Regions from separate parts of the Cupriavidus sp. 01L45 genome, predicted to be linked through region 2. Evidence: predicted binding sites of a transcription regulator. Region 2 holds the regulator's gene; each other region holds the start of a gene.
What was found. Region 2 encodes FliA, which starts transcription of late flagellar genes. Its sites were predicted from a motif close to CTAAAGTTTNNNNNNNNNNNGCCGNTA; they were not measured.
Positions count from the first base shown of each region.

Region 1: motA (flagellar motor stator protein MotA) is a predicted target of FliA. The motif match lies at 4,902-4,928, and genes of this name have one in related genera.
Region 3: AC1DT6_RS09065 (DUF342 domain-containing protein) is a predicted target of FliA. The motif match lies at 2,354-2,380, and genes of this name have one in related genera.

Region 1 is NZ_JBFTSG010000046.1:68,029-75,376, forward strand. Features, by position in the region: gene AC1DT6_RS27870 (methyl-accepting chemotaxis protein) at 1-521, shown strand, start outside; gene AC1DT6_RS27875 (methyl-accepting chemotaxis protein) at 680-2,509, shown strand; gene AC1DT6_RS27880 (DUF4088 family protein) at 2,586-3,320, shown strand; gene flhD (flagellar transcriptional regulator FlhD) at 3,732-4,049, shown strand; gene flhC (flagellar transcriptional regulator FlhC) at 4,046-4,651, shown strand; gene motA (flagellar motor stator protein MotA) at 5,109-5,972, shown strand; gene motB (flagellar motor protein MotB) at 5,991-6,995, shown strand; partial or broken gene AC1DT6_RS27905 (Hpt domain-containing protein) at 7,055-7,348, shown strand, end outside.
Region 2 is NZ_JBFTSG010000045.1:11,147-18,494, reverse strand. Features, by position in the region: gene flgE (flagellar hook protein FlgE) at 1-344, opposite strand, end outside; gene AC1DT6_RS27320 (flagellar hook assembly protein FlgD) at 378-1,049, opposite strand; gene flgC (flagellar basal body rod protein FlgC) at 1,063-1,470, opposite strand; gene flgB (flagellar basal body rod protein FlgB) at 1,478-1,891, opposite strand; gene flgA (flagellar basal body P-ring formation chaperone FlgA) at 2,112-2,831, shown strand; gene flgM (flagellar biosynthesis anti-sigma factor FlgM) at 2,991-3,293, shown strand; gene AC1DT6_RS27295 (flagella synthesis protein FlgN) at 3,349-3,807, shown strand; gene AC1DT6_RS27290 (flagellar protein FlhE) at 4,570-4,998, opposite strand; gene AC1DT6_RS27285 (RNA polymerase sigma factor FliA) at 4,995-5,711, opposite strand; gene AC1DT6_RS27280 (MinD/ParA family ATP-binding protein) at 5,751-6,569, opposite strand; gene flhF (flagellar biosynthesis protein FlhF) at 6,573-7,348, opposite strand, start outside.
Region 3 is NZ_JBFTSG010000010.1:64,024-71,371, forward strand. Features, by position in the region: gene AC1DT6_RS09060 (hypothetical protein) at 1-126, shown strand, start outside; gene AC1DT6_RS09065 (DUF342 domain-containing protein) at 426-2,081, opposite strand; gene AC1DT6_RS09070 (bestrophin family protein) at 2,479-3,429, shown strand; gene AC1DT6_RS09075 (class I SAM-dependent methyltransferase) at 3,577-4,464, shown strand; gene AC1DT6_RS09080 (DUF1415 domain-containing protein) at 4,532-5,098, opposite strand; gene AC1DT6_RS09085 (hypothetical protein) at 5,171-5,548, opposite strand; gene AC1DT6_RS09090 (TIGR03862 family flavoprotein) at 5,719-6,993, shown strand; gene AC1DT6_RS09095 (NAD(P)/FAD-dependent oxidoreductase) at 7,011-7,348, opposite strand, start outside.

The DNA.
Region 1 (7,348 bases), on a different contig from region 2:
TGATCGAAGGCATTGCATTCCAGACCAATATCCTGGCGCTGAATGCGGCGGTGGAAGCCGCGCGCGCTGGCGAACAGGGTCGGGGCTTTGCCGTGGTGGCGGGCGAAGTGCGTGGCCTGGCGCAGCGCAGCGCGAACGCGGCCAAGGAAATCAAGGGCCTGATCGGCGATACGGTGGCGCGCGTGGACAACGGCTCGGCACTGGTGGGCCAGGCCGGGCAGACCATGGGCGAGATCGTGCAGGCGGTCAAGAGCGTGACAGACATCATGGGCGAGATCAGCGCGGCATCGGCCGAGCAGAGTTCGGGCATCGAGCAGGTGAACCAGGCGGTAGCCCAGATGGACGAGGTGACGCAGCAGAACGCGGCACTGGTGGAGCAGGCCGCCGCCGCCGCCGGTTCGCTGGAAGACCAGGCCACGCGCTTGCGCGATGCGGTGGCCACCTTCCGCGTCACCATGCGGCCGGAAGCGCGCCCGGTGCGGGTGGGCCAGGGCAGCGCCCAGCGGCTTGCGCAAGCCTGACGCGGCCAGGTATCCGGCCAAGGCAACAAGTTGAAACAGTCAGTCTCAAGCACTGTTCCAGAAAAAAGGTAGCACCTGTCGTTCGCATTGCCGGCAATCCGCCGGCACGGGCAGACGGGGCACCCGGTCAAGTCATTCAGAAAAGAGAGGTGGTCTGCATGCAATGGTTCAATCAGCTGCGCGTCACGACCAAGCTGGTCGTTGGATTTCTGGTCGTGTCGCTTATCGGCGTGGTGATGGGTCTGCTGGGCGTCGTCAATATGGGGCGCATGGCTGACTGGACCGGCAAGATCTATAACGATGACTTGCAGGCCCTCAAGGCCGTGCAGTCCGGCAATATCAGCCTGCTCTATGGCAGCCGCGCGCAGATCGCCCTGCTGTCCGCATCGACCATGGGCGAGCGTGCCGCCGAGAAAGACCAGATCGAGAAATCGCTTGGCATGCTGGACGAGAGCATGAAGCGGGCGCGCCAGGCATTCACCCAGCCGGAAGGCCTGGCCCTGGTCAAGCAATACGATGCCTTGCTGCCGGCCTACCGCGAGCGGTTGGGCAAGTATGTGGCGCTGGTGGGCAAACAGCCGCTCGATACCTCGCAGTTCGAGAGCCAGGTCTTTAGCGAGAGCGCAGACCTGATCAAGGAGAGCCGCGCGCTCGAGGACTTGATGGCCAAGATGGTCAAGCGCCGCGACGACCGCGCGCTGGCCAATATGGAAGAAGCGCGCGGCGTCTACGAGGGGACGCGCCTTTGGATGCTGGGCCTGGTGCTGGGCGGCCTGGCCGTCTCCGTGCTGCTTGGCGCATTCCTCGCCCGCACGCTGTCGCGCCAGCTGGGTGGCGAACCGGCCTACGCCGTGGCCATCGCCTCGCGTATCGCCGAAGGCGATTTTTCCGCGGAAGTGAAACTGCGCAGCGGCGACAAGGACAGCCTGCTGCACGCCATGAAACAGATGCAGCAGCAACTGTCCACCATGGTGCGCGATTTCAAGGACTCGGCAGAGTCGATCGCCTCCGCTTCGCGCGAGATCGCCGCGGGCAACAGCGACCTGTCGCAGCGTACCGAGCAGCAGGCCGCGTCGCTGGAAGAAACCGCATCGAGCATGGAAGAGCTGACCAGCACGGTGCGCCAGAACGCGGACAACGCGCGGCAGGCCAGCGGCCTGGCGGCGAACGCATCGGAGACAGCCGTCAAGGGCGGCGAAGTGGTCGGCCGCGTGGTGCAGACCATGGACGACATCAATGGGGCATCGAAGAAGATCGTCGACATCATCGGCGTGATCGAAGGCATTGCATTCCAGACCAATATCCTGGCGCTGAATGCGGCGGTGGAAGCCGCGCGCGCTGGCGAGCAAGGCCGGGGCTTTGCAGTCGTGGCGGGCGAGGTGCGCAGCCTGGCGCAGCGCAGCGCGAACGCGGCCAAGGAAATCAAGGGCCTGATCGGCGATACGGTGGCGCGCGTGGACAACGGCTCGGCACTGGTGGGCCAGGCCGGGCAGACCATGGGCGAGATCGTGCAGGCGGTCAAGCGCGTGACAGACATCATGGGCGAGATCAGCGCGGCATCGGCCGAGCAAAGTTCGGGCATCGAGCAGGTGAACAAGGCCGTGGCCCAGATGGACGAGGTGACGCAGCAGAACGCGGCGCTGGTGGAGCAGGCCGCCGCCGCCGCCGGTTCGCTGGAAGACCAGGCCACGCGCCTGCAAACCTCGGTGGCCAGCTTCCGTCTGGCGCAGGCGGATGCCTTTGCCGGCTCGCGCATCGAAGCAGCGCGTCCCAAGGTGATCGCCGCGGCCAGGCCGGCACGGACCGAACCGTCCACGCATGTCGTCCGCCAGGAAGTCACCGAGGCCGCCGAGCCGGCGCCGGTGGACAAGGGGGGACGTGAGGGAGGCCGTGAGGGAGGTCGTGAAGCGAGCACGCCCGTCCTGGCCCGCACTGCCCGCCCCGCCGCGCTTGCCACGTCCGACAACGGTGACTGGAGCGCCTTCTGACGTCAAGCGCAAGGGTTATGCCGCCGGCCTCGGGCCGGCGGTGGCTCGCCGTTAGCGTCACTCAGCATCGCACATCATGACTACCGACATCACCCTGGCGCTTCCCGAGGAAGCCGCGGCCAAGCTGCGCTCCGAGTTCGAACATTTCGTCAAGCTCTCCACCGGGCTGGACAGCGAATTCAGCCCGCCAAGCTTTGACGATTTCCTGCGAGCGCGCCTGCTTCAGCATGACGGCCCGCTGACCGAGCGCGCCGTTACGCGGCTGCTGTCGGGGGGGGAGTACGCATGGGCCAAGCGTGTGTTCAACAAACAGCTGCCCAATGCCATGGCGACCCTGATGCGCGACGCGCAGCGCTTTGGCTACGGCCTGGCGACGCGCTACGAATGGACGCCGCAGGAACGCCTTGCGCATGCCCGTGACTGGTCCCGGCAGATCCTGGAGGACGCGGGGGCCGACCTGGCCTTCATCGAGCTCCTGGCGTCGCAGCTGGCCACCTCGGCGGTGGACATCCGTGCGCTCGAGGAGCAGATGCAGACGCCGGCGTGGCGAGTGGCGGAAAGCCTGCGGCGCCGGGTCTACGACCTCATGTACATGGTGCAGACCGAACGCATCGCGGGCACTGCCCGCTCGCGGCTGGGAGAGTTGCGAGCGGTGGTGGGGCTGGCCATGGACTATGGCACCGTGAGTGCCGAAGAGGCAGCGCGCGTCATGGAGCAGGTGGAGCAAACCTGTCCGCACCTGTTCAGCGAGGAGCCCAATGACCTGCTAGCAAGGGTCGCCGCATGGCTGCGCCGCGTGCTAGTGCAGTGACGTCCCTTTCGTCAATAGTGGAATGTGATTAGTGCACTTCTGGCTGGGGTGATCCAAGAGGCAGATTTAGAGTCTTTAATCTGTTACATACGCGTAACAGTTTTGATGCAAATCACATTACAAAGGCGTGACTTGTTACAAACTTCGTCTCCCATGTATGTTTCGTGCGACATTGCTGTACCCCAACGTTAGAGGGGATTGGCAGTCCGGTTGAATTGCCGATATAACTCTCACAGTCACACTTACACTCTGTAACACTTGTAACGTTTCGGATAAGTCTGACCAAGCGCAGTTCCTTAGTCGTACGCAGTACCCGTCGAACACGCACTCAAACGATCTGGTCGCCTTCAGCCTTCGGCTGCGGGTAAGCGCCGGACAAGCGGTCGAAGGGTTTTTGGTAGCGGGGAAAAATTGGAAAGCAGTGAAGTTCTCCAGGAGATCAGGGAGGTCAATCTCGCCTATCTGCTGCTCGCGCAACGCCTGGTGCGAGAAAATCATCTGGAAGCCATGTTCAGGCTTGGCGTCAGCAAGGAAATTGCCGACATTCTCGCCAAGTTGACACCGGCCCAGTTGGTCAAACTGGCAGCATCAAACATGGTCCTGTGCCGTTTCCGGTTCGACGACCATGCCTTGCTGTCGACACTCACCCATACGGCCAAGAGCCATGATATGCAGCAGATCCATGCTGCGATCCTGCTCGCACGGCAGCCCGTGGAGTCGCTCAATTGACCGCGCTCCTTCAGGCCCCGTCAGTCCGGAGTACCACGGCCACTCCGGTTCCCAATCGCAAGAGCGTCTTGCAGGACGCCAACCAGACCCAGCTCGCCATCGAGCTGATCGGCCTGGGGGCGCGCCTGCAGGTGCTCGAAGCCGAGACCACGCTCTCGCGCGATCGATTGATCCGCCTCTACAAGGAGCTGCGCGGCGCCTCGCCGCCCAAGGGCATGCTCCCCTTCTCGACCGACTGGTTCACCACCTGGTTGCCAAACATCCATTCCTCGCTGTTCTTCTCGGCCTATCAGTTCATGGTCCAGCAAGGCGAGACGGTGGGCATCCGCGCCGTGGTGGCGAGCTATCGGCTCTATCTTGAGCACGTATCGCTGCTCGAAAGCGAAATTGTCTTAAGTTTCACCCGTGCCTGGACGTTAGTACGGTTTTTCGAGAGCAACATGCTGCAGCTTTCCAGCTGCACGTGCTGCGGCGGGCAGTTCGTTACACACGCGTACGAGCCGCATGCGAATTTCGTTTGCAGCCTGTGCCGACCGCCCTCACGTGCCGGCAAGGCGAAGAAGCTCTCGAAGAACGTCGCTCCCGCGCAAGTTGTTGCCTGACTGAAGCGATTTGGACGAGACGTTACCAAGCGGATAGTCCGGGCACATGCCCGGGCTGCCGTTGGGAATCCTGTCGCCGTGCGCCGCGGATGCCGGAAGTACCCAGCATCCACGCGCATTCCCGTGGCAGCCTGCCAAGCTTACCAACGCTCAGGCAAGGCCTTCGCGGGAACTCGGGAGGAAACCCAGGCTTATTCGCCGGATCGCCGGTCCCCGCGTTGGAAGATCATCGATGCCGGGTCAATAAGTCTTCAAGTCTTGCCGTCTTGCGTCGTTAAGTCATAAGACTGCAAGGCTTCAGGACTCCAGATCACTGGGCCTTCAGGTCACTGGGTCTCGGGTCCGAGGGCGGTTTGCGTGGTTGGTGAGTCTTGCCGGGACGAGCGGTAAATCCGCTTCTCCCGGAGGGCGACCCTTGTGCGTGCCTGACGCGTGTTTTTCTGACGGGGAATCAATCGTGCTAGTTGTAATTGGCTTTGTTGTCGTAATGGCGGCGGTGCTTGGCGGATACGCCATGACCGGCGGCCATATGGGCGCGCTTTATCAACCGGCAGAGCTTGTCATCATCGGTGGCGCGGCAGTCGGCGCGTTTATCAGCTCCAACAACGGCAAGGCAATCAAGGCCACCATGCATGCGCTGCCGACGCTGTTCCGCAGCAGCAAGTACAGCAAGGCGCTGTACATGGAAGTGATGGCGCTGCTTTACGTCCTGCTGTCCAAGGCCCGCCGCGAAGGCATTCTGTTCCTGGAAAAGGAAATCGCGGATCCGGCGGCCAGCAGCGTGTTCAGCCAGTATCCGCGCATCCTCGCCGATCCGGGAATGATGGAGTTCCTGACCGACTACCTGCGCATGATGGTCAACGGCAATATGAATGCCTTCGAGATCGAGGCCCTGATGGACCACGAGATCGAGACCTTCCGCCACGAGGCCGAGGTGCCGGCGCACGCGCTGCACCGCGTCGGCGACGGCCTGCCGGCCTTCGGCATCGTCGCCGCCGTGATGGGCGTGGTGCATGCCCTTGCCTCGGCGGACCTGCCGCCGGCTGAACTCGGTGCGCTGATTGCGCACGCAATGGTCGGCACCTTCCTCGGCATCTTGCTGGCCTATGGTTTCGTTTCGCCGCTGGCCGCGCGTATCGAGCACCAGGTGGACGAGAGCGTGAAGATGTACGAGTGCATCAAGGTCACGCTGCTCGCCTCGCTCAACGGGTATGCGCCGCTGGTGGCCGTGGAATTCGGCCGCAAGGTGCTGTACTCGACTGAGCGTCCYTCCTTCCTCGAGCTGGACGACCACGTCCGCGAAGTCAAGAGCATTACCTGACGTAGAGGAGCGGCAGCGATGAGCAGTGAGCACGGTTCGCATCCCATAGTCGTCAAACGCGTCAAGAAAAGCGCTGCCGCGCATCATGGCGGTTCATGGAAGATCGCGTACGCGGACTTCATGACCGCGATGATGGCGCTGTTCCTGGTGCTTTGGTTGCTGAAGGCACAGACCCCCAAGGATCTGCAGCAGTTGGCGGAGTACTTTCGCACGCCGCTGAAGGTGGCGCTTGCGGGCGGCAACAAGAGCAGCCTGTCCTCCAGCGTGATCCCGGGTGGTGGCCTCGATATCACCCGCCAGGACGCGGAAGTCAGGAAGACCCCCGACGATGCCGTGCAGAAGGCCAAGGAGCGCCAGGAAAGCGAGCGTCTGCGCGCGCTCAAGAACCGGCTCGAGCAGATCATCGAGAATAACCCGGTGCTGCGCCAGTTCCGCCCACAACTGCTGCTCGACATCACCAGCGAAGGTCTGCGCATCCAGATCCTGGACACGCAGAACCGGCCGATGTTCCGCACCGGCAGCGCCGCGGTCGAGCCGTATATGCGCACCATCCTGCGCGAGATCGGCCCGGTGCTCAACGAAATGCCAAACAAGGTCAGCCTGTCGGGCCATACGGACGCCGCCAACTACTCCAACGGCGAACGCACGTACAGCAACTGGGAACTGTCCTCCGACCGCTCCAATGCCTCGCGGCGCGAGTTGATCGCCGGCGGCATGAACGAAGGCAAGGTGCTGCGCGTGATCGGCCTGGCCGCGACCATGCCGCTCGACAAGAAGGACGAGATGGCACCGGTCAACCGCCGCATCAGCATCGTGGTGCTGAACCAGCGCGCGCAGTCCCGGATCGAGGCAGAGAATGCCAGCGCCGCCGATGTTTCGGTGGCGGCAAAGGCCGGCGCAGCCGGCCAGGAAGTGCAGGCAGGCCTGGCGGCCGCCTCCGCCCCCGCAGCGCCGGCCGCATCGGCGGCGACTGCGCAGGGCAACGCCGCCGCGGCCCCGGCCAAGCCGGGCAGTGTTCAATGAAGACCGCTTGCCATGCAGGCAGCGGGCTTCGCAGCGAATTTCAGTGAGCCAGGACGGTTATGTCTGTCGATATCGATATCACACAGTTCTACCAGACCTTCTTCGAAGAGGCTGAAGAGCTCCTCGTGGAAATGGAGCAGCTACTGCTCGGGCTGGATCTCGAATCCCCCGATGCGGAAGAGCTGAATGCGATTTTTCGCGCAGCCCACTCTATCAAGGGCGGCGCAGCTACCTTCGGCTTCGCCGCCCTGACCGAAACCACGCACCTGCTGGAAAACCTGCTCGACCGTACGCGGCGGCGGGAACTGGCGTTGTCCCGGACCATCATCGACACTTTTCTGGAAACCAAGGAC
Region 2 (7,348 bases):
AGGCCCTGCGCATTGGTGATGCGGCCGTCTTGCTGGCGCTGGAACTGGCCATTGCGCGAGTAAAAGACTGAGCCCGACGAGTCGGTCAGGCGGAAAAAGCCATTGCCGTTGGTAATCGCCACATCGAGCGCGCTGCCGCTCGATTCGATATTGCCCTGGTTGAATGACTGCACCACCGAGTTCACTGTGGTACCGAGGCCAATCTTGGTACCGGCATACACGTCGGCGAACTGGGCCGTCGATTGCTTGTAGCCGACGGTGTTGGCGTTGGCGATGTTATTGCCGATGACGTCCAGATTCGATGCGGCGGCGTTGATGCCGCTTACCCCTTGACCGAAACCCATGATATTCCCCTAGTTAGCTGATTCGCTGATGTCTTAAAGAATGCGGCGAACGTCGTCGACCGACGCGGTGCGGTCATTGCCGATATCGACGAGCACACCGGTGGAGTCACCGCTGATGCTGTTGACCTTGCCGTACACCAGCGCCACCGGCGTGACATCCTTGCCGTTGGCGGTGGCGGTCACCTTGAAGCTGTAGTCGCCGTCCGCTACCGCGACGCCCGCGTCGTTCTTGCCGTCCCAGGCGATGTCGTGCACGCCGGCAACCTGGCCCTTCATGTCGATGGTGCGCACGGTGTTGCCGTCCTTGTCGAGCACCTGCACGGTGACCGCATCCGCGGTCGCGGGCAGGTCGACACCGATCTTGCCCGGCACGCCGCCCGCCACCGACGTGGCGCTGCCCGGCACCATTACCGTCTTGCCGATCAGTGCCGCGGAGTCCATGGCGCGGCTGGCGCTGACCTGGCCCAGCAGCGTATTCAGCGTGGCGTTCATGGTCTGCATGCCGCTCACCGTGCTGATCTGCGCCAGCTGCGTGGTCAGCTGCGAGTTGTCCATCGGGTTGAGCGGGTCCTGGTTGTTCATCTGGGTGACCAGCATCTTCAGGAAGTTGTTCTGCAGGTCGGCCGCGCTCGCGCTTCCGCTTTGCAGCGTATTGGCAATCCCGGCGGCGCTGGTGTTGTTGCTTGTGGCGGAGGTCGTAGTCATTGCGTATCCCGGTTTACTGACCGATGGTCAGTGTCTTGAGCATCATGTTCTTGGCGGTGTTGAGGACTTCCACGTTGGCCTGGTAGGAACGCGAGGCCGAGATCATGTTGACCATCTCCTCCACCGGGTTGACGTTTGGCATCGTCACGTAGCCGTCGGCGTTCGCCAGCGGATGCGTGGGGTTGTGGACCATGCGCGGCGGCGACGGATCCTCCATCACGCCCTCCACCTGCACGCCCCCGATGTCGCTCTGGCCTGGTGTCGCGGCCAGGCCGAACACCACTTGCTTGGCGCGGTAAGGCTGGCCATTGGGGCCAACGGCGCTGTCGGCGTTGGCGAGGTTGGAGGCGGTCACGTTCAGGCGCTGCGACTGCGCAGCCATGGCCGAACCGGTGACTTCGAAGATGTTCATGGCTGGCATGGTGCGCTCACTGCTGGATGGCTGACAGCATGGTCTTGATCTTGGCGCTCATCACGGTGAGCCCGGATTCGAAATGCACCGCGTTGTCGGCAAAGGCGACGCGTTCGGTATCCATTTCGACCGTATTGCCATCGATACTCGACTGCATCGGGATGCGGTACTCGAGGTTCCTCTCGTCGATCCCCGACGCCGACGCCTGGCCCGGCAAATGCCGCACCGACGTGGTGGACAGCGAAACGCCTTCGGCGCGCTTGCCCCGCTCGACGCTCTGCGCCAGCGTGCTGGAGAAATCAAAGTCGCGCGCCTTGTAGCCGGGTGTATCGGCGTGCGCGATATTGGAGGCAATCACTGATTGCCTCTGGGTCCGCAAGCTCAGCGCTTCTTGCTGGAAGCGCAATGCCGCATCGAGTCTGTCAATCATGTCTGTGTCTCGCTGAAGGGGAGAGCGATGAAGGTCGACCTTTTCAGGTGTGTCATCTTAGGGGCGGCCCCGCCATGCCAATCGCACGAATAGGGCAAAGAAACCTGCGTATTTCGACCCGAGCAAGATTGCAGGGCTGCCTACAATGGGACCCGTTGTCACGCACGTGGCGCCCGCTCCCGCGGCGCGCCCCACGTCGTTTTCTTGCCGGGATACACACATGAACACTCGTTTCCGGGCCGCCGCGGCGCGCGCCCTGCTCTGCGTGCTCGCCGCCAGCGGCACGCTGCCCGGCGGCGCCGGCGCGGCACCGCCCTCGCCTTTTACCGAAGACCCGGTGCGTACCGCGGTCGAGCAGTTCCTTGAACGCCAGACCGCCGGCCTGCCAGGCAAGGCCAACATCCAGGTGGTGCCGCCTTCGGGCGGGCGCGCGCCGGATTGCCCGCTTCCCGAACCCTTCCTGCCGCCAGGCGCGTCGCCCTGGGGTCGCGTCTCCGTGGGCGTGCGCTGCGCGGGCGAGCGTCCGTGGACGCGCTATGTCCAGGCGCGCGTGTCGGTGGTTGCCGACTACTATGTGGCCGCGCGCAACCTCATGCCCGGCGAACCCGTCGACGCGGCCGACATGGAAGTCCGCCAGGGCGACCTGGCCTCGCTGCCGCGCGCGGTGGTGACCGATCCCGTGCAAGTGACCGGCGCGGTGGCGGCGAACCGCATCGCCGCGGGCTCGCCGTTGCGGATGGATCTGCTGAAGAAGGCCATTGCCGTACGGCAGGGGCAGAACGTGACCGTGGTGGTGGAAGGCGAATCGTTCCAGCTCAGCAGCGAAGGCAAGGTGATGGCCGACGCGCCGGTGGGCAACAACGTGCAGGTGCGGCTAAAGAACGGTCAGGTAGTCAATGCGCTGGTGCGCAGCGGCGACACGGTGGTGCTGCAACAATAGGGGAACGCGGCAAGCGTGGCCCATGGGGTTACGCAACCGTCTCATGAGACAATGGCGCGCAGGCTCAGGGCCGGGAAAGCGGGGCTTTCCGACGCCATTTCACCCTAAAGTTTTGCCTGAGCCATCCGATAAGCCAAAGGTACCCAGCAAGGAATTACCGTGAAGATCAATCAGACCACCTCGTCGAGGGCGGGCGACGCCATCGACGGCGCCACGCGCAGCGTGGCCGGCGCCCCCGGGCCGACCACGGCCCCGGATACGTCCAGCGTGCGCGTCAGCCCCCTGTCGGCCCAGGTGCGCGAGATCGGCGCCCGCCTGGTAGAAGATCGTGACGACGATATCGATACCGCCAAGGTCGAGAAAATCCGCCAGGCCATCGCCGAAGGCCGGATCAGGATCGACCCCAGCAAGATCGCCGACGGCCTGCTCGCGTCCCTGCGTGAGCTGAACGGCGGCGCCTGATCCCCCTGCTGCGCGGCCATTTGTTTAGCCAACCCATACCCAAGATAGGCACGCCATGAGCCAGTCCCTGATCCAGAACCTGCGCCGCGAAACCGAGCTGGCGCAGGAATTCGCCGCCGTGCTCGGCGAGGAAAGAACCATGATCAAGGCCGGCGACTACCAGGCCCTGGCCGGGTTGCTGGAACGCAAGGTCGAACTTGCCGGCTTGCTGAGTGCCTTGACGCGCACCCGCGAGGCACAGATGGGGGCTTTGGGCATTCGCACCGGCGCGGGCGGACAATTGTTCGGGCGGCAGATCGATGCGGGCGTTGAAGCCGCATGGCGGACGCTGGTGTTTGCCGCGCGCAGTGCGCGCGATGCCAATGCGCTCAATTCCGCCGTGGTGGACGCGCATCTTGAATTCACCGAAGAAGCGATCCTGGCGCTGCGTCAGCGTGGCGACAATGCGACGCTCTACGGGAAGGACGGACGGACGCAGACTGGGCCGCAAGGGGTCAGCCTGGCCAGCGGCTGATGGTTTCCGGATCTTGATTCCGGATCCGACCTGGACTGCCACTGGTTAGTCCGCAACATCAAGAAGCGGTTCTCGGGGCCACCCGGATCAAAGGCCGCTTGGCAACAGAAGGCGACAGCGCATCCCCCTCAGGCCACCCCGGGCAGTGAGGTGAAACCACCTTTGACGTTCACCGGCAGGTATCAACGCTCGGCGAGCAGCAACCGTGCTGCGCGAAGCGAGTCAATGCGCCAATCAGCGGCGTACCTTCGAGATCCCCGATATACAAGCCCGGGCCTTGCGCACCGAACACCGGATTGCTCCAGCGCAACATTGGACAACAGCGCCCCCGTCAAACCCCGAAGGCTCTAAGGCTCGAAACCGTGAAGGAATTGCAAGAAGAAGCGATGCCGCCAGAACCACGATCGGTGTAGCCGTGGGGAGCGCCCGAGGGGCGGGCCACACCCCAACGCGATGCGAAGCGAGCCGTCAAGGTTTACCAGGCCGTATGGGGCGCCTCGGGATCCGGCGAAAAGAGCGGAAAAGAGGTACCCATGTTTGAGTATCGCCTTAAGGCGATGCGAGTTTGGGTCCCGGCCGCTCTTTTCGCCGGATCCCGAGGGGGTGTCGCCCCATCCGGCGCGCTTCTTTGCCTACTTTCTTGGCAAGACAAGAAAGTAGGTCGCCCCCCGCAGGGGGTAAAACCGCCTTTGACTTTAAGCCTTTGACGTTAAGCTTTTGAATTTATGTTTTTATAACCCACCGCCGCCAGCAACAGCAACATCACCTAAAACTAACCGTAACCTGATTCGACTGCCCCAACAATACCGGCATCAGCGCCCCCCGCCCAGGCACCTGAAACGCAAACACAAACCCCTTGGCCGCATCATCCCCGCTAAACGCCTCGGTAAGCCCCTCCGCCCCCGGCAACAACACACAACGCTGCGCATTGCACAAATAAGCCTGCAGCTCATTRGGCGGCGTACTAGCAAAACTATATCGCCACCGCACGGTAGTAATAGCCCCCTCCGCCTGCGGCAAGTAACCGGTAGGCAAGATCGGCGGCGACACCGTACGCAACCCTTTGCCATGCAGCGCAGGCCCGTTCACGGAAGCCGACCAGGAATGCAGCGGCCCGGCGGGCGCGGCCCAGGCCGCGCAGCAGGCCGCGGCCAGCACCGCAGCGCCAAGACGATGGCACCAGCCCCTCATAGCAAGCCGCGCAGCTGCGAACGAAGCCGCGTAATAGCCTGGCTGCGAATCTGGCAGACCCGCGACTCCGTCACCTCCAGCACCGCCCCGATCTCACGCAAATTGAGCTCCTGGTCGTAGCACAACGACAGCACCAGCTTTTCCCGCTCCGGCAGCCGCTCGATGGCACGGATCAGCGCTTCGCGCATGCCGCTTTCCATCAGCACAGTGAGCGGGTTGCCATCGTCGCTGACGCTCAGGTGCCGGTCCAGGAAGTCCTCTTCGCCGGAGCGCTCGAAGTCCTCGTAGTGCAGCAGCTGGCAGCCATAGACTTCATTGAGCAGTGTCTGGTATTCGTCGAGCGGCAGCTCAAGCTCCTGCGCCACTTCGGAGTCGAGCGGCGCGCGGCCCAGCGTTTGCTCCAGGCCGCGCACGGTGCGTTCGATGCGCCGGGTGAACTGGCGCAGGCTGCGCGACTGCCAGTCATTGGCGCGCACCTCGTCAAGCATGGCGCCGCGGATGCGCTGGCTGGCATAGGTCTCGAAACGCGCACCGTGGGTGTCCTCGTAACGCTTGGCGGCATCGAGCAAGCCGATCATGCCAGCCTGGATCAAGTCATCGAGCTGCACGCTGGCAGGCAGCTTGGCTGCCAGTTGCAGGGCGATACGACGCACCAGCGAGGCATGCGCCGTCACGGTGTCGGTCTGTTCGAGCTTTCCCTGAATCGTGTACATGGTGGAATTCTCGTGAGTCCTGGCTGCAGGCCCAGGCGTTTAAGCCAGGGCCGGGGCTGACGGCGCCAGCGGCGCCGTCGGGGTTGAACGGGAATCGGTGGACAAGGGCCAGTTGGCAATGCCCGTGGCGATGCGGCGTAGCGCGGCGGTAGCGGGCGCCGCGGGAAAGGCCTCCACCACGCAGCGGCCTAGTGCCACGCTGCGTTCCACCAGCGGGTCGTACGGCAGGCTGCCGGCGGGGCTCGCCTCGACGCCGAGATACTGGCTGGCGGTGCGCGCCAGGTTGCCCAGCACGGCACTCGCGGCGGCATCGCTGGCGGCGGCGTTGATCACCAGGTGGAAGCGCCGGCAGGCGTACAGGTGATTGAGCCGCTTGATGCAGGCATAGGCGGCCTTGATCGAGGCCGGCTCCGCGCGCAGCACCACAACGAGGTTGTGCGCCGTGCCGGCTACCTGCGACAAGCCGCCGTCCGCGTCGCTGCGGGCATCGGTGAGCACAGTGCGAAAGCCATTCAGCGCCTGCAGCCCGCCACCGGCCTGCGGACTGCCGGGCAACACCGCGATGGTGCCGGCCGGGCGCTTGCCCAGCGCGGCTTCCAGCGTCACGGCGCCGCCCAGCACGGCGGCCAGGGTGCCTTCCGGCATGGCGCCGGCAAGGCGGGTCGCGCGGGCGCCGAAGCGGTCTTCATCGATGAGCAGGACGCGCTCGCCTTGCATGGCGAGTGCGTTGGCCAGCCCCAGGGCCACCGTGGTGGCGCCGGCACCGGCATCGCTCGCGACCACCGCGATGCGGCGCGTGGCGCGGGGCGCCAGCATGCGCCGCAAGCTTTCCGCCTGGTCGGAGGCGAGTGAAGTCACGTCTTATTCTCCCTGCGTCAGCGTTTGCAACACGCGGCTGCCGTTCATGCTCGCTTCGAGCAGGCCGGCGGCGTCGCCGGGATGAAAGGCCTCCTGCGGCGCTTCGTGGGTGGCGGACGGCGTGGCGCGGCCACCTCGGCCGGGGTAGTTCTCCAGCACGTCGAGCAAGGCCAGCAAACGGCCGAGGCCTTCCACCAGCACGGCGGCGGCCGGCATCTGGCGGGCGGGCGCGCGGCCGGTCAGCCGCGCCAGGAACGCGGCGGCGCTATCGTCGCACGCTTGCTCCAGCCGCAGCGCGGCTACCGCCATCTGCAGGGCGAGCAGACGCGCGCAGGCTTGCGCTTCGGCCAGCGAGGATTCGTTGCCGCCTGCCTGCCCGCCCTGCCCCAGGTGATCCATTGCGTGGCGCAGCGTGCGAAGTTGCGCTTCGCCGGCTTCAGCCCAGCGGGCCCAGCGGGCCAGTTGCACGCCCTCGGCCGACAACGCCGGGTCGCACAGCAGGTAGTGAACCGCTAGCGTCTGGCCGTTCTCGCGATCGACCACGCGCGACACCAGCAGGCCGGCCTCGATGCCGCTCTCGGCGGCGCCGCGCGTGCCACGTGCCTGGCCCTCAAGCACGCGCACCGGCGTTTGCGCGATCCACTGCACGGCGTCGCGGCCGCGATAGTCCATATCTTCCACCGCGTGGAAGGTCAGCGTTTCGGCCAGCGCATCGAGCTTGACGGCCGCGCCACCGCTGACCACGCGCGTGGTCTTGCGCGCGGTGGCAAGCCAGCGCT
Region 3 (7,348 bases), on a different contig from region 2:
CCGATGGCCGCGCCGGTCATCAGCATCGAATACGGACGCCTGGGTGCGAACCTGATCTATGTCCCAACCATGCGGGGCAAGGTGGACGGCTGCATTTCGCTGCAGATCAAGATTCGGGTCTGGTAGCACTGTGGAGCCGAAGCCGCAAAAAAGAAGCGCCGCATACAAAAGTATGCAGCGCTATGGAAAGAGGGCCAAGGGGTCGGGCCCTCATCGGGGATACCACCCCGGGGAGGAGCGGTATGTGGCTACTTTAGCGAGTAGCCATGCCCCGACATGCCAGCCCTTTCCTAATCTACAAGGAGAAATTTCTGCAAAATGAGCCGGGAGACTTGCGCGCAACCTGACCAAGTGGTCATGCCCCTGGCGCGGCCAACCGGCTGCCAGCTGCCGGCGGAGCGCAAAACGCCGCCAGGCAGCGGGTTTCAGACCAGCGCGATGCGATCCTCCACCAGCCGGATCTGGCCGCCCGGCTTGTCCTCCATGATCTTCATCGACTTCTGCCCGATGTGCAGGCTGACCCCACCATGGATACGCCGGCTTACTTCGATCACGGCTTCGGGAGACGGGCGCAGCTTTTCGGCCAGTTTGGCCAGCCTGGAGTCGAGTTCGATCGAGTCGCGGGTGAGCTTGAACAGGGTGGCGCGCGCCTTCTCGCGCAGGTCGCCGACGGCTTTCTCGGGATGCTTGGCGAAGAAGCTGACCAGTTGCTGCACCTTGCCCTGCTCGGCTTCCAGCTTCTGGCGCTGGGCCTCGGCCTCGGCCTTCTCGGCTTCGGCATAGGGGTTGGTTCCGACCTGCACGATGGTGGCCGCGCCTGCGGCGCCACCGAGGATGGCGGTACGCACGGCCAGTTGCGCCCGGCAGCGTCCCCCGGTGATATTGCCCTGGCCGCCCTTGGGGCTGCCGGCGACGATGCTGGTCCCGGCCGCGACATCGCTTTGGCGAATGCCGCTTTCCACCTTGACCTCGGTGCCGGCCTCCACCACCGCGCTTTCGATAAAGCGCGCATGCAACGAGCCCTTGCAGCGTACCCGCGCCTCGGTGGCGGCGTTGTCGGCACTCTGGTGAGCGCCTTCGGCCTTGCCGATGATGCCGCCTTTCACCACCACGTTGCCGCCCGCCTCCACATGGGCGGCCTCGATGGTGCCGCTGACGATCACGTCGCCGGTCACGCGCACGGTCATGCCGGTCTTGATGTCGCCGTTGACACGCAGGGTGCCGTCGAACGTGACATTGCCTGAGTGCATGTCCACCGCCTCGACATCGACCACCGGGCTCACGCTGGCGCCTTGCGCCGACAACACCGGCGAGCCGGAAATAGCCGCCAGCAGGACCTCCGGATCCGCAGGATCGGGGGCCACCCCGGTCAGGCCTTCCGCGAACGGCGGATCGGCGGCGGGTACGGCTGCCACGGTCTTGCCGAAGACATCGACGCCATCGGTGCCCTGACGAGCCGGGATACGCCGCATCAGCGGCGTGCCTGGGTTGACCAGCATTAAGGATCCGAGGTCGCGCAGATCGATGCGGCCGCTTTCATCCTCTGCCACCAGCGGCTTGCGCGGCGCCAGCAGGCTCTCGAAGCGAGCCGGCGTGCCGGGCAGCGCGGCGCGTCCCGTGGCGATTTCCAGTCCGTCGCACAGGCCCGCTTCGACCGCGCCGCGCAGCACCTCCCGGTCCGGCTCCGCAACGACGCCGCGCTCGGCCAGCGCGGTGCGGATGTCGTCCCGCGTGACCGCGCGGCCGCCCTGCGGCGGCAGCAGGTTAAGCCGTACGCTCAGGTTGTCGCTGCTGACGCTGAGTTCGAAGTAGCCGTCCGTCAACTGGCCGATCAACGCTTCTACCGGCATGCCCTCCGTGGCACGCTGGCATTGCGCGAGAAAGGCGCCGATCGCGGCCGTGTCCATCCTGGCCTCGGCCCAGCCGCCACCGGCCAGTACCGCTTCCAGCCCCGCGCGGTCCGGCGGCAGCCGGCCCGGTGCAACGGCGAATATTGCGCGCAACTGTCGCGTGCCTTCATCCAGGCTGACCTGCAAGCCTGCGGCTACGCCGGCTACTGTGTCTTGTCCCCGGTTTTCCATTCAGTTCTTCCCTTGATGGATCGTGTCCGGGCGGCGCGYCCCCGTCTTCCGCGCCGCCCGCGGTCCCGGCCCGGGTATCGCCGCGCCCCTGCGCCGCATATCCGGCGCTGGTTATATGGCGAGGCGGCATGCTGCCGATGGCTGGCGCTGCGTACCTGGCGGCACGCCTGGGTTGGCTCGGCCACCGGATGCTCGGGCCTGCCGGGCAGGCCCCTGGGCCGGGTGTCATTTGCGCGCCGAAGGGTCTATGTCCTTTCTGGCGCACACAACACCAACGGCCGTTTCGCGGAAAACTTGAGCCGGGTGACTTGGCCGGCGGACGCTCCACCGCCAGCGGCGGAAAATGTACACTTCCGTCCATCGACGGAATGCCACACCGTAGCAAAGAGGATCACTGATGATCGTGCGAGAACGCCCCTCGGGACTGAAGCTGTTCCTGGTCCTGCGAGGCTCGGTCCTGCCCCGCATCTGGCGCGCGCTGCTGGTGAACTTGGTGGTGGCGGTAGGCGTCACGCTCAGCCACGGTGCGTTTTTCCAGCACAAGATCACCCTCACGGCCATTCCCTTCACGCTGATCGGCTTGCCGCTGGCCATCTTCCTGGGCTTTCGCAATACCGCCGCCTACGACCGTTTCTGGGAAGGCCGCAAGCTGTGGGGAGACCTGGTGGTACGCAGCCAGAACCTGGCTCGGCAATGCCTCGGCCTGATTGCCGAGGCGCCGGGTAGCGCCGCCGCTGCCCCGGCCGGGCTGGACGATGTGCGGGTTCGCATGATCTCGCGCGCCATGGCTTATGCCTACGCGCTGCGCAACCGCCTGCGCGGCAGCAGTGCGGATACCGGGCTGGAGCGATCCTGGCTGCGGCCCGCGGAGCTTGCTGCACTGCAGCGCAGCACCAACGCCCCAGCCGCGCTGATGATGGGCATGGGCGAGGATCTGGGCCTTTGCGTGCGGCAAGGCCGTGTCGATCCTTGCCTTGCCGCCGGCATCGACGACACTTTGTCGCACATGGTGGCCACGGCGGTGGCATGCGATCGCATCCGCAACACGCCCATCCCCTTCTCATACACGCTGCTGCTGCACCGCACCGCATACCTGTATTGCTTCCTGCTGCCGTTCGGGCTGGTCGATACCATCGGCTTTGTCACGCCCATCGTGGTGGCGATCGTGGCATATACCTTCTTCGGCCTCGATGCGCTGGGCGATGAACTGGAAGAGCCGTTCGGCACCAGCCCCAACGACCTGCCGCTCGACGCGCTGTGCCGCGCCATCGAGATCGGCATGAAGGAAGCACTGGGCGAAACCGAGTTGCCGCCGCCGCTCGCGCCGGTGGATTACTGCCTGCACTGACGCGCCATTGCCGGCCGGACCGGCATGCGCCGCTTCCATCACTCGCCCGGCCTGGCGCGACTTTCGGTAAACTCTCGCTGTGCCGGCGCAGCGTCGTCCGGCTTTGGCGCACGCCTCACCGCTTTTCCCAGGTTCGAAACATCCCAGATGGCCCAGAAGTCCCCGGCGTCCAAGACGCCCGCCGCACCGGCGTCCAGCCCCAACGAAATCCGTCCCGGCCAGTCCATCGAGCTGCTCAAGGCGCTGCATATCCTCACGCGCGACGGCAAGATGAACCAGGACAGCCGCCGCAAGCTCAAGCAGGTCTATCACCTGTTCCAGTTCATCGAGCCGCTGCTGCAGGATCTCAAACAGGATCACCCCGACGTGACGCTGGTCGACCACGGCGCCGGCAAGTCCTACCTGGGCTTTATCCTGTACGACCTGTTCTTCAAGGAGCAGCTCGACCAGTCGCACATCTACGGCATCGAGACGCGCGAGGAACTGGTGCGCAGTTCGCAGGAGCTTGCCAGCCGGCTGGGCTTCAAGGGCATGTCGTTCCTGAACCTGTCGGTGGCCGATTCGATCACCTCGCCGCAACTGCCGCCCACCATCGACATCGTCACCGCCCTGCACGCCTGCAATACGGCCACGGACGATGCGATCCGCTTCGCGCTGGAGAAGCGCGCCAAATACATCGTGGTGGTGCCMTGCTGCCAGGCCGAAGTGGCCYGCGTGCTGCGCAGGAACAAGGCAAAGCTGCTGGCCGGCAATCCGCTSACSGAGATCTGGCGCCATCCGCTGCATACGCGCGAGTTCGGCAGCCAGGTCACCAATGTGCTGCGCTGCCTGCAACTGGAGGCGCACGGCTACCAGGTCAGCGTGACCGAGCTGGTGGGCTGGGAGCACTCCATGAAGAACGAGCTGATCATCGCGCAGTACAAGGACCTGCCGCGCCGGCGCCCGGCCGAGCGGCTGCATGAAGTGCTGCGCACGCTGGGACTGGAGGAGATGGAAGAACGCTTTTATACGCAAGAGCCGGCCGCTGCCGGCTGATGCTGCCTTGCGTCATGGCCCCGGCGCTGCCGGGGCTGATCAACGCGCCGCCGCGACGGCGCGTTTTTTATTTCCCGCCGTCTTCGGCCATCAGCTTGCGCCAGCCCTCGTGGCCGAGCCGGCGCATGGTCTGCTCGTTGCGCTCGTAGATTTCCGCCGCATCGGGAAACGCCTCCACGGCCCGCGCGATGCTGTCCTCGCGCAGCAGGTGCAGGATGGGGTAAGGCGCGCGGTTGGTGTAGTTCTCGATGTCGTCCGGCTCGCTGCCGCCGAACACATAGTCCGGATGAAAGCTGGCGATCTGCAGGATGCCCGCCAGCCGCAGGCTCTTGAGCAGGCGCTCGGCGAAGTAGAGGAAATCGTTGTACTCGAGGAAATCGGCCAGCGCATGCGGCACGATCAGCAAGGTGGTGTCGATCTCGGCGGGATCGGCATCGGCGAGCGTGCGCATCTCGGTTTCGAGATCGGCCAGCACGCCCTCGGTATCGGTGGCCTCGCACACCGCATAGCGGATCTGCCGCTTCACGTGCACGGCCTTGGCGAAGGGACACAGGTTGAGGCCGATCACGGCGCGCTCCAGCCATTGCTGGGTGGCGTGCACGACGGACTGGCCGGATGGCGAAGCGAAAGACATGGCGATGACGGACGGCGCTAAACCGTTATTTTAGCGCCCGCTGCCCGCACCGCCGCTACGAGGCGGTGCCGCCTAGCGGCGCGGCGCGTAGATCTGGCGCGCCAGCGTCTCGGCCTGCCGCATGGCCGCATCGCGCTCGGCCGCGCTGAGCTTGCCGCAGACGTACTCCAGATTGGCGCTATCCAGGTCGGTGACATGGCGATCGCCCGACAGCAGGATGACCTTGCGCCACATGCAGGCCTTGACGCGGTCGCGCTCCAGACCGAGGCAACCCGACTGCAGGCAGTAGGACAGGTTGCGCTGGGCCAGGAAGTCGCCCTTCATCGCCTTGTCCTGCAGGCCTTGCGCTGTTTCCTGGGCCTGTGTCACCCCTGCCAGCAGACTCAGCAAGACCAGCACGACAGCCCGCGCGGCGGGAAGCGGGAACGACAGGCGAGACGGCAAGAGCATGGGGGAACGCAGGAAACCAGTAGCACGCGGGAAAGCGCGATCTTAGCAGTTGCACCTCGCAGGCGTTCCGGCACGGGCAAGCTGCCTCGCCCTGCCCTATATAATCCGATCCGCCGCACCATACCTTGCGCCGCATTCCGCGACCGACCGCTTTCCCCCGGATTCAAACCATGTCTGCACCCACCGCCCCCCTCCCAGCCGCCAGCATCGCCGTGATCGGCGGCGGACCCGCGGGCCTGATGGCGGCCGAGGCACTGGCTGGGCGCGGGTTTCGCGTGGACGTGTACGACGCCATGCCATCGGTCGGCCGCAAGTTCCTGATGGCCGGGCGCGGCGGCATGAACCTGACGCATTCCGAAGCCGCGCAGCCTTTCCTGGCGCGCTACGGCAGCCGCAGCGCGCAGATCGCGCCGCTGCTGGCGGGCTTCGATCCGCAAGCGCTGCGCGACTGGGTGCACGGCCTGGGCATCGGTACCTTCGTCGGCAGCTCGGGCCGTGTCTTTCCGACCGACATGAAGGCCGCGCCGATGCTGCGCGCATGGCTGCACCGCCTGCGTGAAGCCGGCGTGCAGTTCCATATGCGGCATCGCTGGCTGGGCTGGGCGGACGCCGGCGGCGACTTCCCCCGCAAGCTGTGCTTCGCCACGCCGGAAGGCGAGCGCGTGGTGCAGGCCAGCGCGGTGGTGCTGGCAATGGGCGGCGGCAGTTGGGCGCGACTGGGATCGGACGGCGCCTGGGTGCCGCTGCTGGCCGCGCGCGGCGTCGGGGTAGCGCCGCTGCGCCCGGCCAACTGCGGTTTCGACGTAGCGTGGAGCGAGCACTTCCACACGCGTTTTGCCGGGCAGCCGGTGAAAGCGGTGGCAATCGGCCTGCGCGACCGGGATGGCATTGAACACTATCGCCAAGGCGAATTCGTCATCACCGCGGGTGGCATCGAGGGCAGCCTGGTGTATGCGCTAAGCGCGCCGATGCGCGACCTGCTCGAAGCCACGGGGGAAGCCGTGATCCACCTCGACCTGGCGCCGGGCCTGAGTGCCGAACGCGTAGCCGACGCGGTACAGCGCCCGCGCGGCGCGCGCTCGCTGTCGAGCCATCTGCAAAGCAAGCTGGGCATCACCGGCGTAAAGGCCGGACTGCTGCGCGAATGCCTGTCGAAGGAAGCGTTTGCCGATCCCGCCCGGCTGGCGGTAGCGCTCAAGGCGCTACCCTTGCGCCTGCTGCGCGCGCGCCCGATCGACGAAGTGATCAGCAGCGCGGGCGGCGTCGAGTTCGAGGCGCTGGACGCCGGTCTGATGCTGCGTGCCATGCCGGGCGTGTTCTGCGCCGGCGAGATGCTGGACTGGGAAGCGCCCACCGGCGGCTACCTGCTGACCGCCTGCTTTGCCAGCGGGCTTGCCGCCGGCCTGGGCGCGGCGGCCTATCTGGAAGCCGCTGCCGCGGATTAAGGCCGCGCGGCAGGCGCTCAGGCCGCGTTGCCGTTGACGATGCTCAGTGCGACCGCCTCGGCCACCTCGATGCCATCGATGGCCGCCGAGTAGATGCCGCCCGCATAGCCTGCGCCTTCGCCGGCCGGGTACAGGCCTTCCACATTCATGCTCTGGTAGTCATCCTTGCGGCGGATGCGCAGCGGCGAAGACGTGCGCGTTTCCACACCGGTCAGCACGGCATCGTGCATGGCAAAACCAGCGATTTTCTTGTCGAGTTCGGGTAGTGCTTCGCGGATGGCCTCGATCACGTAGTCGGGCAGCGCGGTCGAGAGATCGGTCGGCGTAACGCCTGGTTTGTACGAAGGCTCGACCG